Regions from separate parts of the Serratia sp. 25CWL12 genome, predicted to be linked through region 2. Evidence: predicted binding sites of a transcription regulator. Region 2 holds the regulator's gene; each other region holds the start of a gene.

Region 1 (4,602 bases), 1.8 Mb from region 2:
TATAACTGGAACGAAACCGTGGTTTTTTCAGGATTCTAGCGCTAAACAGCGGTGATACCAATGAGTAATTTCGATATATAGCTGTTTACACAACGCTTTTTTAGCTTCCCAAACACTGATAATCATCATAACCGGTTGTTAGCAGGATGAATTGACCGGAATCACGCAAATCGCACTCTAGATCGTGTTTTGCAGCCAAATCCGCTACCCTATGCAGGTTGTTTCTCTCCCCAGAGCTAAGGAGTTTTATGCGTAACCGTACCCTCGCTGATCTTGACAGAGTCGTGGCACTCGGTGGTGGTCATGGTCTTGGCCGTGTCATGTCAGCGTTGTCGTCATTAGGCTCCCGCTTAACCGGTATCGTCACCACCACGGATAATGGCGGGTCTACTGGTCGTATCCGTCGTTCTGAAGGGGGGATTGCCTGGGGAGATACGCGTAACTGTCTCAATCAACTGATTACCGAACCGAGTATCGCGTCAGCCATGTTTGAGTATCGTTTCAGTGGTAATGGCGAATTGGCTGGTCATAACCTAGGGAATTTGATGCTAAAATCCCTCGATCACCTTAGCGTGCGTCCATTGGAGGCGATTAATCTGGTACGCAACCTGTTAAGGGTGGATGCCGCATTAATCCCCATGTCAGAGCAACCGGTAGATCTCATGGCCAATGACCATGAAGGCCACCCAGTGTATGGTGAAGTCAATATTGACCAACTGACTCAGATGCCACAAGAGTTACTGCTCTCCCCCCCGGTACATGCCACACGCGAAGCGGTAGAAGCCATCGCGCAAGCAGATTTGATCCTGATTGGCCCCGGTAGTTTTCTCACCAGCCTGATGCCGCTATTGCTGCTTGATGAACTGACACAAGCCTTACGGCGCAGTAGTGCCAATATGGTCTACATCGGTAATCTGGGGCGGGAACTCAGTGTGGCTGCCGCTGCCCTGAAACTGCAAGATAAACTGGTACTGATGGAAGAGAAAATTGGCCGTAAAATGATTGACGCGGTGGTGGTTGGCCCAGCAGTGAATACCGACCAGGTCCAGGACCGCATTGTCATCAAGCAGCCTCTGGAAGCCAGCGATATCCCTTACCGCCATGATCGCCAATTACTGCGCCAAGCTCTGGATCAGGTTTTAGTGCAACTGGCGGCTCGCCGTTAATCTCTAGGTAGCAGGGCGAACTGCCCCCCTGCTACCTGCTACCTGCTACCTGCTACCGGCGTCAAGCTGGCAAGCAAAATCACGACAGCGCAATAAATTGCGCGCGCAACTGGTGAATTTCATCACGCAGTGCGGCAGCCTGTTCGAACTCCAGGTTCTGTGCATGGGTATACATGCGGGCTTCCAGCACCTGGATTTTTTGTTCCAACGCTTTTGGTGTGAGATGTTGATATTGCGCACTGCTCTCTGCCGCCTTGTTTTTCCCTTTGTTCTTGCCCCGTGTACTGGGCTGCCCCAACTGTAAAATATCGCCAATTTTTTTGTTCAACCCGGTTGGCACAATGCCATTGGCTTGGTTGTGGGCTTGCTGTTTGACGCGCCGACGCTCTGTTTCGCCAATCGCTTTCGCCATGGAGTCGGTTATTCTGTCACCGTAAAGGATCGCCTTACCATTAAGATTACGTGCCGCACGGCCGATGGTCTGAATCAAAGAACGTTCAGAACGCAGGAACCCTTCTTTATCCGCATCCAGGATCGCCACCAATGACACTTCGGGCATGTCCAGCCCTTCCCTCAACAGGTTGATGCCCACCAGCACATCAAACTCCCCCAAACGCAAATCACGAATAATTTCTACGCGTTCCACCGTATCAATATCTGAATGCAGGTAACGTACGCGCTCACCATGCTCTTCAAGATAGTCAGTTAAATCTTCCGCCATCCGCTTGGTGAGTGTGGTGACCAGCACCCGTTCATTGACAGCAGCACGCAGACGAATTTCTGAAAGCAGATCGTCAACCTGAGTCGTAACCGGGCGAACTTCCACCACGGGATCGAGCAACCCGGTCGGGCGCACCACTTGATCGATAATGTCACCGCCGGATTTTTCCAGCTCATATTTACCCGGGGTCGCAGAAACATAGATTGTCTGTGGTGCCAGCGCTTCAAACTCTTCGAAACGAAGTGGCCGGTTATCCAGTGCTGAAGGCAAGCGAAAACCATATTCCACCAAGGTCTCTTTGCGTGAGCGATCGCCTTTGTACATGCCGCCAATTTGCGGAATGGTGACGTGAGATTCGTCCACCACCAGTAAGCCGTCCGCGGGCAGGTAGTCGAACAGTGTGGGGGGAGGATCACCTTCTCTCCGCCCAGAGAGATAACGTGAATAGTTTTCAATACCCGAGCAATAGCCCAATTCGTTCATCATCTCCAAATCAAACTGGGTACGTTGCGATAAACGCTGCTCTTCCAGCAGTTTGTTATTCGCCAGCAACACCTTGCGCCGCTGTGCTAATTCCAGTTTGATCTCCTCCATGGCCTGCACAATGCGTTCCCGGGGGGTAACATAGTGAGATTTGGGGTAGATGGTGAAACGGGGTACGGTTTGTTCAACCTGACCGGTGAGCGGGTCAAACAGTGACAGACGTTCGACCTCGTCATCGAACAACTCCACCCGCAACGCCAGCTCATCGGATTCCGCAGGGAATATATCAATCACTTCCCCACGCACCCGGAAGGTGGCTCGCTGGAAAGCCTGATCATTACGGGTATATTGCAATTCCGCCAGCCGCCGCAGAATCGAGCGTTGATCGATGATCATCCCTTTGGTGAGGTGCAGCATCATCTTCAGATAAAGGTCAGGATCCCCCAGGCCGTAGATCGCAGAAACGGAGGCCACCACCACCACGTCACGCCGCTCAAGCAGCGCTTTGGTGGCCGACAGGCGCATTTGCTCAATATGTTCGTTTACCGAGGCATCCTTCTCGATAAAGGTATCAGAACTCGGTACGTAAGCTTCCGGCTGATAGTAGTCGTAGTAGGAGACAAAATACTCCACTGCATTCTCGGGGAAAAACTCTTTCATCTCACCATAGAGCTGCGCCGCCAGCGTCTTGTTCGGTGCCAGCACCATGGTGGGGCGGTTGAGATCCGCTATTACATTGGCAATGGTGAACGTTTTGCCCGAACCAGTTACCCCCAGCAACGTCTGGTGTGCCAAGCCATCTTCCAGCCCCATTTCCAGCTTGCGGATCGCTTCCGGCTGATCACCGGCTGGTTTGAATTCTGAATGCAGTTTGAAATGTTTGCTCATATCCCCTTCATCTTTCAATTTGCCAAGGCCACAACATGCCGCCAGCAATCAGCTGTCACTTACCCATAATACTGGATATAAAAACAGCCTCCAACACATTTATCTTTAAGTGCATTCCAGTCACTGACAAGGTAGGAACTTTCTGATTGTCAATCGTCATGTTATCCCCAGAACATATCATAAATTAACATTTCTACTACAAGGCAGCGTAAAATCACTCGCGGCACTCCCCTCCGTCAACAAGTGTCTTGATTTTAGTTAATTTATTGATATTAAATACTTTTAATTAAAAGCTGAGAATAACGGCAACCTTGTTGAAACCCGCGCCCTTGCTCTATTTACCCTACTTTTCTAGCTATAATGCACATGGTTATCCACAGGAATAGTGGATAACTCGCAGTACCCCATAAGGGGCGGGAGTTAGGCAAAGGACACTTTTCCGTTTGCAGTGGCATTGCAGTCATTTTTTTAGTTACTTTTTCACAAATATTTCGCATCGCTTATACCAATTAATGCTAAAAAAGTGCATCAAAAAAATGATATTTCGGACTGTTGACAAAGTCCCTTTTTAGCTTAAGCGGACAGGGGTTTACAGCACATCGAATAAACGATCACTGACTCACTTGGCAAGCTGCGTCAAGTCAAGATATTGCGCTAGTGGCTGTTGCTCAATCTGCGGTAAATGGGGAATTTCCCCCAACAACGGGGCTGGCAACATACGGCAAAGCGTCGCAAGATACTCCTGATGGCGTTTTCCCGGTTTAATGACCTGATTGGCTATCCAACCTGCCAAGGGCAACCCCGCTTGCTGAACGGCCTGAGCGGTAAGCACTGCATGGTTGATACAACCCAGTTTGATCCCAACCACCAGAATCACCGGCAAGCGTTCCTGGCGCACCCAATCGGCAAGCGTATAGCGTTCGCAAAGTGGGGTAAACCATCCCCCGGCCCCTTCCACCAGCAACCACTCGGCCTGTTGTTCAAGGTGACGTAAACCACTAGAAAGTCGAGCCAGAGAGATGGGGATCCCTTCATGTTGGCTGGCAATATGGGGTGAGGTTGGCTCAGCAAAGGTGTATGGATTCACATCGGTATAATCCAGCGCCATACTGCTGTTTCTCTGCAAAGCCAATGCATCACTATTACGCCACCCCTCAGCGGTCATTTCACTGCCTGAAGCCACTGGCTTATAACCAGCACAGCAAAACCCTGCCGCTTGAGCCGCCTGTAACAGAGCACTGCTGGCGACCGTTTTCCCCACTTCCGTATCCGTTCCCGTCACAAACCAACGTTTAATCACGATAAATGACTCCATAAACCAGATGATAACTGAGAGGGTACTGC
Region 2 (4,602 bases):
AAGTTACCGCTCTGTTAATCATCATTTCATCATGATGGGTTCTAATAATCTTAGCTATTAATCATTGCCAGTTAACCAACCAAGTGCGCTAACCGCTATGTTAGTCCGGCAAACGCGTCATGATACTTGTTATTCCCCTAGGCACCTCTCGGCGATTGCCGATGAATATGATAAAATCAGCGCCTATTCACCTACCGGGATATTGGCGATGAACTCAACCAATCAGGAAAAGCTACTCGCGCAGGCTGAACAACTCTGTCAGCAGCGCAATGTAAGGCTGACCCCACAACGGCTGGAAGTGTTACGTCTGATGACTGAACAACCCGGAGCCATCAGTGCTTACGATCTACTGGATCTGTTACGTATCGCAGAACCTCAGGCCAAACCGCCCACCGTCTATCGAGCACTGGATTTCTTACTGGAGCAAGGGTTTATTCACCGCATAGAATCTGCTAACAGCTACGTACTGTGCCATCACTTCGAACAGCCGATGCACACCTCAGCGCTATTTATCTGCGATCGCTGCAGGCAAGTCACTGAACGGACGACAGAGGGTGTGGAAGAAACGCTACAGAAACTCGCCCTGGAATCAGGTTTTGTCTTACGCCACAGTGTGGTTGAAGCACATGGGTTATGCTCCGCCTGTGTTGAAATAGAAGCCTGTAACCACAAACACAGTTGCCAGCATGATCACAGCATAGTGATAAAGAAAAAATAGAGAGTTCACACTCCTTTCAAACCGCAGTAAAACAGGTGACCTTATTCACCCTTGGCAGGGAGTGAAAACCAGGTACCACGCACCTGATGACGGTGCCATATCCACCCCAGCGCAACACCACGTAATGCCAGGAATACAGCCAAAGCCAGCCATAGCGCATGATTACCTAATAGTGGCAGTGTAAATAAAGTCAGCCCATAACCCGCTGCTGCCACCACCATGCTGTTGCGCATTTCAGTGCCACGGGTGGCACCAATAAACATACCATCCAGTAAATAACACCAGACTCCCACCACAGGCAGCACGACTTGCCAGAGAAGATAGTGACCGGCCAAGGTACGCAACAGCGGTAATGAGGTTAAAGCCGCGACAATATAAGGCCCGGTAAACAGATAAACCGTGGCAAAGCCCAGTGCCAGCATACCTGCCTGGCGACAAGCGGCATACCATATCGCATGCAATTGACGGTCGTCCCTTGCGCCATAGGCGTAACCGGAATGGACCTCAACGGCATAAGCAAAGCCATCCAAAGCATAGGCGGTAAATGTTAACAAACTCATCAATATCGCATTGACGGCCACCACATCACTCCCCATGCGCGCCGCAAAAATCGTTAACGAAGAGAAACACAATTGCAGCAGGAGTGAGCGCAGCATGATATCGCGGTTAAGTGCCAACAAGCGACGTAAGTTACCGCGCCAGGCATGCCGCAACATCGCTAATGAGATGCCACGTGAACATAATACCCGCCAAGCAAGCCATAACCCCAACAGCAGTGTGGCATACTCCGCCAGCACCGTTGCCGTGGCAGCCCCCGAGACACCCCAACCCAAGCCGATCACCAGCACGATATCCAACACGATATTCAGCAGATTACCCGCTATCAGCATCACCACCGGCGCACGCACATATTGAACACCGAGCAACCAGCCGAGCAATACCATATTCGCCAGTGCTGCCGGGGCACTCAGCCAGCGGATCTCCAGAAACCGTCTAGCCTGTACTAATACCGCTTGATCACCACCGACAATATGTAATGCCAGCGAGATCAGTGGGCCACGGAGTAACACTATGGTTAAGCCAATCAACAGCGCTAACAGCAACGGCTGCATAAAAGTACGCGCCAAGCGCTGTGGGTCCCCTGCCCCTAACGCCTGCGCCGTTAACCCGGTGGTACTCATGCGCAAAAATAGTAACAACATAAACAGGAAATTGGTCGCCATTGCACCAACCGCTACCCCACCAAGATAAATTGCGCTATCAAGATGGCCGATAACCGCTGTATCCACCAAACCAAGCAGAGGAACCGTGATATTGGAAAAGATCATTGGCAATGCCAGACGCCACAGTATTTTGTCAGCAGGGCTGGTGAAGGTAGCGAGTAAACGCATTGCGATCTATTCCGACGGCAGAAGTAGAGTTGTTGACATGGACAGAATATCGCCCCGCTATTGAGGCGATATACCTATTTGATTAGATAACATGACAAAAAAGAGGTGTCAGAGCCAGTCACCGTTGCGGATCACGCCCACCGCCAAGCCTTCAATCGTGAAATTCTGATGCTTCAAATCCACCACTATTGGCTGAAACTCACTGTTTTCTGGCAATAACTCAACAATATTACCCTGTTTCTTCAGGCGCTTTACTGTCACTTCATCTTCAATACGAGCCACCACCACCTGGCCGTTACGCACATCCTGAGTTTTATGCACCGCCAGCAGATCGCCATCCAGAATACCAATATCGCGCATAGACATCCCACTGACGCGCAACAGGAAATCCGCACTAGGGTGGAATAAGCTCGGGTCAACTTTATAGTGCCCTTCAATATGTTGCTGAGCCAACAAGGGTTCACCCGCCGCCACCCGGCCAACCAAAGGTAACCCTTCTTCCTCTTCCATCAGCAAGCGGATACCGCGAGAAGCCCCGGAAACCACTTCAATAACACCTTTGCGGGCCAGAGCTTTCAGGTGCTCTTCTGCCGCATTTGGTGAGCGAAACCCCAGGCGCATTGCGATCTCGGCACGTGTTGGTGGCATGCCCGTTTGTGAAATATGATCGCGAATCAGATCATAGACCTCTTGCTGTCTGGTAGTTAGTGCTTTCATTCCGCCCCCTGTTTGTTTATACAGTCATGCTGTGAGTATATACAGGTAAACCAGGATTGGGAATCAATTCATAAATAAAAATCAGGGATTAGCGAGATTGATCGCACCCCATGACATCGGTTTACTCGTCAGGCGAAGTGATCCCAGAGCACCGAGATCCAGACAAACAGCGCCAACAAAATCGTCAGAAAAACCGCGGCTGAAGCCATGTCTTTCGATCGCCCGGAAAGCTCATGATATTCAGTTCCCACCCGATCAACGATCGCTTCAATCGCACTGTTGATAATTTCAATAATCACCACCAGCACCAGGGAGCCGATCAATAAAATGCGCGCTATCGCCCCCACATCAAGCCATATCGCCAGTACGATAGCCACCACGGCCACCACCAGTTCTTGGCGGAAAGCAGCCTCATTGCGCCAGGCTGCAATTAATCCTTTATATGAATAGCCAACAGCTTTAATAATACGTGTCATGCCAGTAATTTGATTTGCCATGTTTCATCTCACAAGGTAGGTCATCGTTTCAATACCACAGACCTGTTACACGGTTTCTGGTATGCTTTCAGCGCAATTGCTAACAAGAGGCTTCAGGTCGTTATGTCAGGTTGGCGTAAAATTTATTATAACCTATTGAATTTACCACTTAAGTTTTTGGTAAAAAGTAAAATTATCCCTTCAGACCCTATTTCGGAGTTAGGGTTGGATCCGTCTAGGCCGATTTTGTATGTTTTGCCTTATAATTCCAAGGCAGATTTACTCACTCTGCGTACCCAGTGTCTGGCGCAGGATCTGCCCGACCCCCTTGAGCCACTTGAAATCGATGGCTCCGTGTTGCCCAGCCATGTGTTTATCCATGAAGGGCCACGCGTCTTTCGCTACTACACACCGAAAGAAGAGTCGGTAAAACTGTTCCATGATTATCTGGATCTTCACCGCAGTAATCCAGACCTTGATATCCAAATGTTACCGGTGTCAGTGATGTTTGGTCGCTCCCCTGGTCGTGAAGGGCAGGGTGCCCCCCACCTGCGCCTGCTAAACGGTGTGCAAAAATTCTTCGCCATACTCTGGTTGGGCCGCGATAGCTTTGTCCGCTTCTCCAACACCGTTTCTTTACGCCGTATGGCAACCGAACATGGTACAGATAAAACCATTGCACAAAAACTGGCGCGCGTGGCGCGGATGCATTTCTCTCGCCAACTCCTGGCCGCCGTTGGGCCAAGTCTGCCTGTTCGTCAGGATCTGTTCAATAAGCTGCTGGCCTCCAAGGCCATTGAGAAAGCAGTAGAAGATGAAGCTCGCAGCAAGAAGATCTCTTACGAAAAAGCGCAACAGAACGCTATTTCCTTAATGGAAGAGATCGCGGCTAATTTCTCTTATGAAGCGGTACGTCTCTCTGATCGCGTCCTGAGTTGGACCTGGAACCGCCTCTATCAGGGTATTAATGTCACCAAGGCCGAACGAGTCAGGCAATTGGCACAAGATGGTCATGAGATAGTCTATGTCCCCTGCCACCGCAGCCATATGGATTACCTCTTGCTTTCCTATGTGCTCTACCACCAAGGGCTGGTTCCCCCGCATATCGCCGCAGGGATTAACCTCAATTTCTGGCCTGCCGGGCCGATTTTCCGCCGTTTGGGGGCATTCTTTATCCGTCGTACCTTTAAAGGTAACAAACTTTATTCTACGGTTTTCCGTGAATACCTTGGTGAACTATTCACCCGAGGCTATTCGGTAGAATATTTTGTTGAGGGTGGGCGTTCTCGTACTGGCCGGT
Region 3 (4,602 bases), 720 kb from region 2:
CTCACGTAGATAGGTATCTTGCAACGCCGCAAACTGGGCAGCGAAGGCTTCAATCACCTGTTTTACCGCCCATTCCGCCACCGAACCGGTCTCTATTTCTGTAAAAAGCTCACGCTTCAGGCGGACATCATTCAACAAGAGAGAATAGAGATCGAAAATAGCCGCGCTCTCTTTTTGCGAGCTGGCGTTAAAGTGCTTGCTGAAACGCCGGAACTCAGCACCGGCCGCTTCCAGAGCCAGTACCAGGCGTTCACGTTCACTGGCAACATCCAGCGTGGAGGCTTGGTAGACCTGATCGAGGGAAGGTTGGCTACTATCCAGCCACCCTTCGGCCACGGCAACCCCTGGGGAGGCAGCTAACGCGCGGATGCGGATCTGGCGATATTGACTAAAAACAGCATTCAGCTGTGAGAGCGAGAGGATCCCAGCCATTTGCATGGCCAGAGTAACCATGAAGGACTCTTCACTTTCATCAAATTGGCGTAGCTCACGCTGCTGAACCACCAAAACACCCAGCAACTGCCGACGATGAATAATCGGCACCCCGAGGAAAGAGCGAAAATCCTCTTCTTTAACCTGTGGAACATATTTGAAGCTTGGATGACTGTGCGCATCCGCCAGATTGATTAGCTCAGCCTTACGCCCCACCAGACCGACGATCCCTTCATCAAAGGCCAATGTGACGGTGCGCCCACGCGGCATTTTTAACCCTCGCGTGGCCATCAGGTAATAACAGCGACGGTCACTGTCTGCCAAATAAATAGAGCAGACTTCAGTATCCATAGCCAGACAGGTTTCATTGACCAAAAGGTCCAGCGCCTCTGTCAGGTTGGCCGTCGCGGCTACTTTTTCAACCACTTCTCGCAAGCGCGTGAGCATAGTCCGTTTAAATTAACCTCTCTTTCGGCGATAAATCGGGGCCTGCCGCTGTACTGCCTGTTCCTGCATGGGCATCACAGTGACAGCAAATTCTTTCATTACCCGACGGTATACATCCCGTTTGAATGAAACCACTTGACGCACCGGATACCAGAAGTTCACCCAACGCCAACCATCAAACTCCGGTGTACTGCTACGTTGCATATTGATATCAGAGTCATTGCCCATGAGCTGCAATAGAAACCATTTCTGCTTTTGGCCGATACAAACCGGCTTTGTGTCCCAACGCACCAAACGTTTTGGCAATTTATAGCGCAACCAGTTACGGGTTGAAGCCAGAATACGCACCTCTTTTTTATTCAACCCTACTTCTTCGAACAGTTCACGGAACATCGCCTGCTCCGGCGTTTCCCCAGGATTGATACCTCCTTGGGGAAACTGCCAGGAGTGCTGACCGTAACGGCGAGCCCATAAGACCTGCCCCTGACGATTACAGATTACGATACCAACATTCGGGCGGTAGCCATCATCATCGATCACCGGACTACCTCGATAAGCATAAATTCGTATTGATAACCTGATTGTTTCACACAAGCTACAAGCGGTAAACCACTGCTTTGCAGCTCATGTCTTCGGATAACATTCAGGTAACTCACAGATATGGACTAAGTTATAAACACAGCTTAGGGTTTTAAGCGGATTTTATTCACTATTTCTGTGGATAGGTATGTGAAAAACTCAAGGGATAAGCTGGTACAACTCTGTAGAGCCTAAGAAAAAGCGCCTCAGTGAAATAAAATAGTTCATTAAAATACAATATGTTAAATAACAATAAAGGACGATTTGTCAGGTGAACTTACGATCGCTAGCGCTTTTATCTCTTGCTCTGGCGAAAGTTACAGCACCCTCGATTTTATCCACAGCTTATCCGCCAGAGTGGCCTATAAAACCGACAAGTTCGCAAAAAAAGTCTCGCGTCAAGGCTGTAAATCAAACCAGTGATCAGTAAAAAACTGGGTTATCCCATAAATCTGTGGATAAATAGGGGTAAGATCCTGTTCATTGTCGGTGGCTACCGATGAACAAGCCATAATAAAAAAATTCACACCCGCCAGGAAATTGAAAAAAAAGATTATAAATCATAGTATTAATATTATTCTTTCCGATCTCACTACCCTTATTTTGGCTGTGAGTAAATACAGTGTATTTTTCAACCAGAACTTATGGGCTTGATTTATGACATATTCGTCTCCGTTACCACCGGAAAATGCACAGCAGTTGTTCGCGCGAGCGCAAGCGTTAGCCGGTTTCACTCTCGGTGAGTTGGCACTGGGTGTACAACTCAATATCCCTAAGGATTTAAAGCGTGATAAGGGTTGGGTCGGCACCCTGCTGGAACGCTGTCTGGGGGCGATGGCGGGCAGTAAACCAGAGCAGGATTTCCCTGAGCTCGGCATTGAGTTGAAAACCATCCCTGTGGATAGCACCGGTAGGCCACTGGAAACCACGTTTGTCTGTGTGGCTCCCCTCACCGCTAACAGTGGCGTCACTTGGGAAAGCAGCCATGTGCGCCACAAACTGGCACAAGTGCTGTGGATACCCGTTGAGGGGGAACGGCAAATTCCGTTATCCCAGCGCCGTATCGGCTCACCACTGTTATGGCAGCCCTCGCAAGAAGAAGAGGATATGCTGCGCCGCGATTGGGAAGAACTGATGGATTTAATCGTCCTTGGTCAGGTGGAACGCATCACCGCACGCCATGGGGAAGTGCTGCAACTACGCCCCAAAGCCGCTAACAGCAAAGCACTAACCGAAGCCATAGGCGAGCAAGGCCAGCCGATTATGACACTGCCCCGTGGATTCTATCTTAAGAAAAACTTCACCGGCGCACTACTGGCAAGGCATTTCGCCATTAACTGATGTTGATTCACGCAATGGCCTAAAGGCGATAAAGATTCAGCGGGGTATCAAGTAACAGTACCAAGCTGCCGAGAACCACGTATAATTCCGGTTTGTTTTTCTATTAGGATGTAGCGGCAATGTTTGAATGGATTGTGGATCCCAATGCCTGGTTAGCGTTAGGCACGCTGACTATTCTTGAGGTTGTATTGGGTATCGATAACATTATTTTCCTCTCTTTGGTGGTAGCCAAACTGCCAAAGGCGCAGCAAAACAAGGCTCGTCGTATTGGTTTAGCTGCAGCCATGCTGATGCGCTTGGCACTGTTGGCGTCAATAGCTTGGGTGATCCGCCTGACGCAGCCGCTGTTCTCAGTGATGGATCACAATATCTCCGCCCGCGATTTGATTTTGCTGCTGGGGGGGTTATTCCTGATTTGGAAAGCCAGTAAAGAGATTCATGAAACTATTGAAGGCTCAAATGAAGAACTGCACAGCAAGGTGCACTCTTTTTTGGGGCCATAGTGCAGATTATGTTACTGGATATTATTTTCAGCCTGGATTCGGTCATCACCGCCGTGGGTCTGTCTGACCATCTGTTTATTATGATGGCGGCGGTAGTGATTGCCGTCGGGGTAATGATGTTTGCCGCACGGCCAATCGGGGAGTTTGTTAACCGCCATCCTTCAGTGAAAATGCTGGCGCTCTCATTCTTGATCTTGGTGGGCTTCACCTTGATGCTGGAAAGCATGCAAATCCACATTCCGAAAGGCTATATCTATTTTGCCATGTTCTTCTCAATGTCGGTTGAAGCACTGAATCTGATGCGCAACAAAAAAACACCTGTTGCCTAAGGTTTCATCCAGGGGGGAGCTCCTTATCCCCCCTGAATTTTATGTCAATTCTTCTGACGCAGGCACTTCGCAGTCAGCTAACCCGCATCACTCAAACCGCTCTCACTAATGCGAACATCTATTTAGGCGAGCGGCCAATTTAATCCTGCTGATAAAAAGCGCTAATCGCTAACCTACCCTTGCGGCTTGATTGCATAATGTGATATCGGTACTAGGGTCTGAGCCGGTGATCAAGGAGCTAAACGCTATTGCTCAGTAATAGCGACTATTATCTTATTTCCCTCGGCTTGGATATATACAGACAAGGCGTTTTATTGGCTTTGGATCTCTGACTTCTGCCTCACCGGGTATCTCCCCGTCAGAAGGTCACCTGGAAGTGCTAACATTGAAGGAAGGCTGTTAATGCAATACCACCGTATTCCCCACAGTTCTTTAGAAGTCAGCGTGCTGGGGCTGGGCACCATGACCTTTGGCGAACAAAATAGCGAAGCTGATGCCCACGCCCAACTGGATTACGCATTAGCCGCTGGCATCAACCTGATCGATACCGCTGAAATGTACCCAGTGCCCCCTCGCCCGGCTACCCAAGGGCTGACAGAGCAATATATTGGCAATTGGATCAAAGCGCGCGGCAGTCGCGATAAAATTGTGCTGGCCAGCAAAATAAGTGGCCCGATAAGAGGTAATGACAATAGCATCCGCCCTGAGCAGGCGTTAGATCGCAAGAATATCCGTATCGCACTGGATGCCAGCCTGAAAAGGCTCAACACCGATTATCTCGATCTCTATCAGTTACATTGGCCACAACGTACCACCAATTGTTTTGGCAAACTGAACTATCAATATACCGACGAGAAAGTTGCTGTTTCGCTGTTGGAAACCCTGGAAGCACTGAACGAGCAAGTCCGTGCCGGTAAAATACGCTATATCGGTGTCTCTAACGAAACACCATGGGGTGTGATGCGTTATCT

What was found. Region 2 encodes LexA, which represses DNA repair genes until DNA is damaged. Its sites were predicted from a motif close to TNCTGTATGTACATACAGNA; they were not measured.
Region 1: a site for LexA is predicted at 3,328-3,347, ahead of uvrB (excinuclease ABC subunit UvrB). Genes of this name have one in related genera too.
Region 3: a site for LexA is predicted at 2,064-2,083, ahead of mutH (DNA mismatch repair endonuclease MutH). Genes of this name have one in related genera too.

The regions. Positions count from the first base shown of each region.
Region 1 covers NZ_CM147698.1:2,805,180-2,809,781, forward strand. Annotated here, with positions in the region: gene yvcK (uridine diphosphate-N-acetylglucosamine-binding protein YvcK) at 249-1,166, shown strand; gene uvrB (excinuclease ABC subunit UvrB) at 1,246-3,258, opposite strand; gene bioD (dethiobiotin synthase) at 3,878-4,558, opposite strand; gene bioC (malonyl-ACP O-methyltransferase BioC) at 4,551-4,602, opposite strand, start outside.
Region 2 covers NZ_CM147698.1:49,874-54,475, reverse strand. Annotated here, with positions in the region: gene zur (zinc uptake transcriptional repressor Zur) at 209-718, shown strand; gene dinF (MATE family efflux transporter DinF) at 760-2,109, opposite strand; gene lexA (transcriptional repressor LexA) at 2,218-2,826, opposite strand; gene ACX9GV_RS00205 (diacylglycerol kinase) at 2,955-3,323, opposite strand; gene plsB (glycerol-3-phosphate 1-O-acyltransferase PlsB) at 3,426-4,602, shown strand, end outside.
Region 3 covers NZ_CM147698.1:771,000-775,601, reverse strand. Annotated here, with positions in the region: gene ptsP (phosphoenolpyruvate--protein phosphotransferase) at 1-879, opposite strand, end outside; gene rppH (RNA pyrophosphohydrolase) at 892-1,419, opposite strand; gene mutH (DNA mismatch repair endonuclease MutH) at 2,116-2,799, shown strand; partial or broken gene ACX9GV_RS03355 (TerC family protein) at 2,919-3,631, shown strand; gene ACX9GV_RS03350 (NADP(H)-dependent aldo-keto reductase) at 4,034-4,602, shown strand, end outside.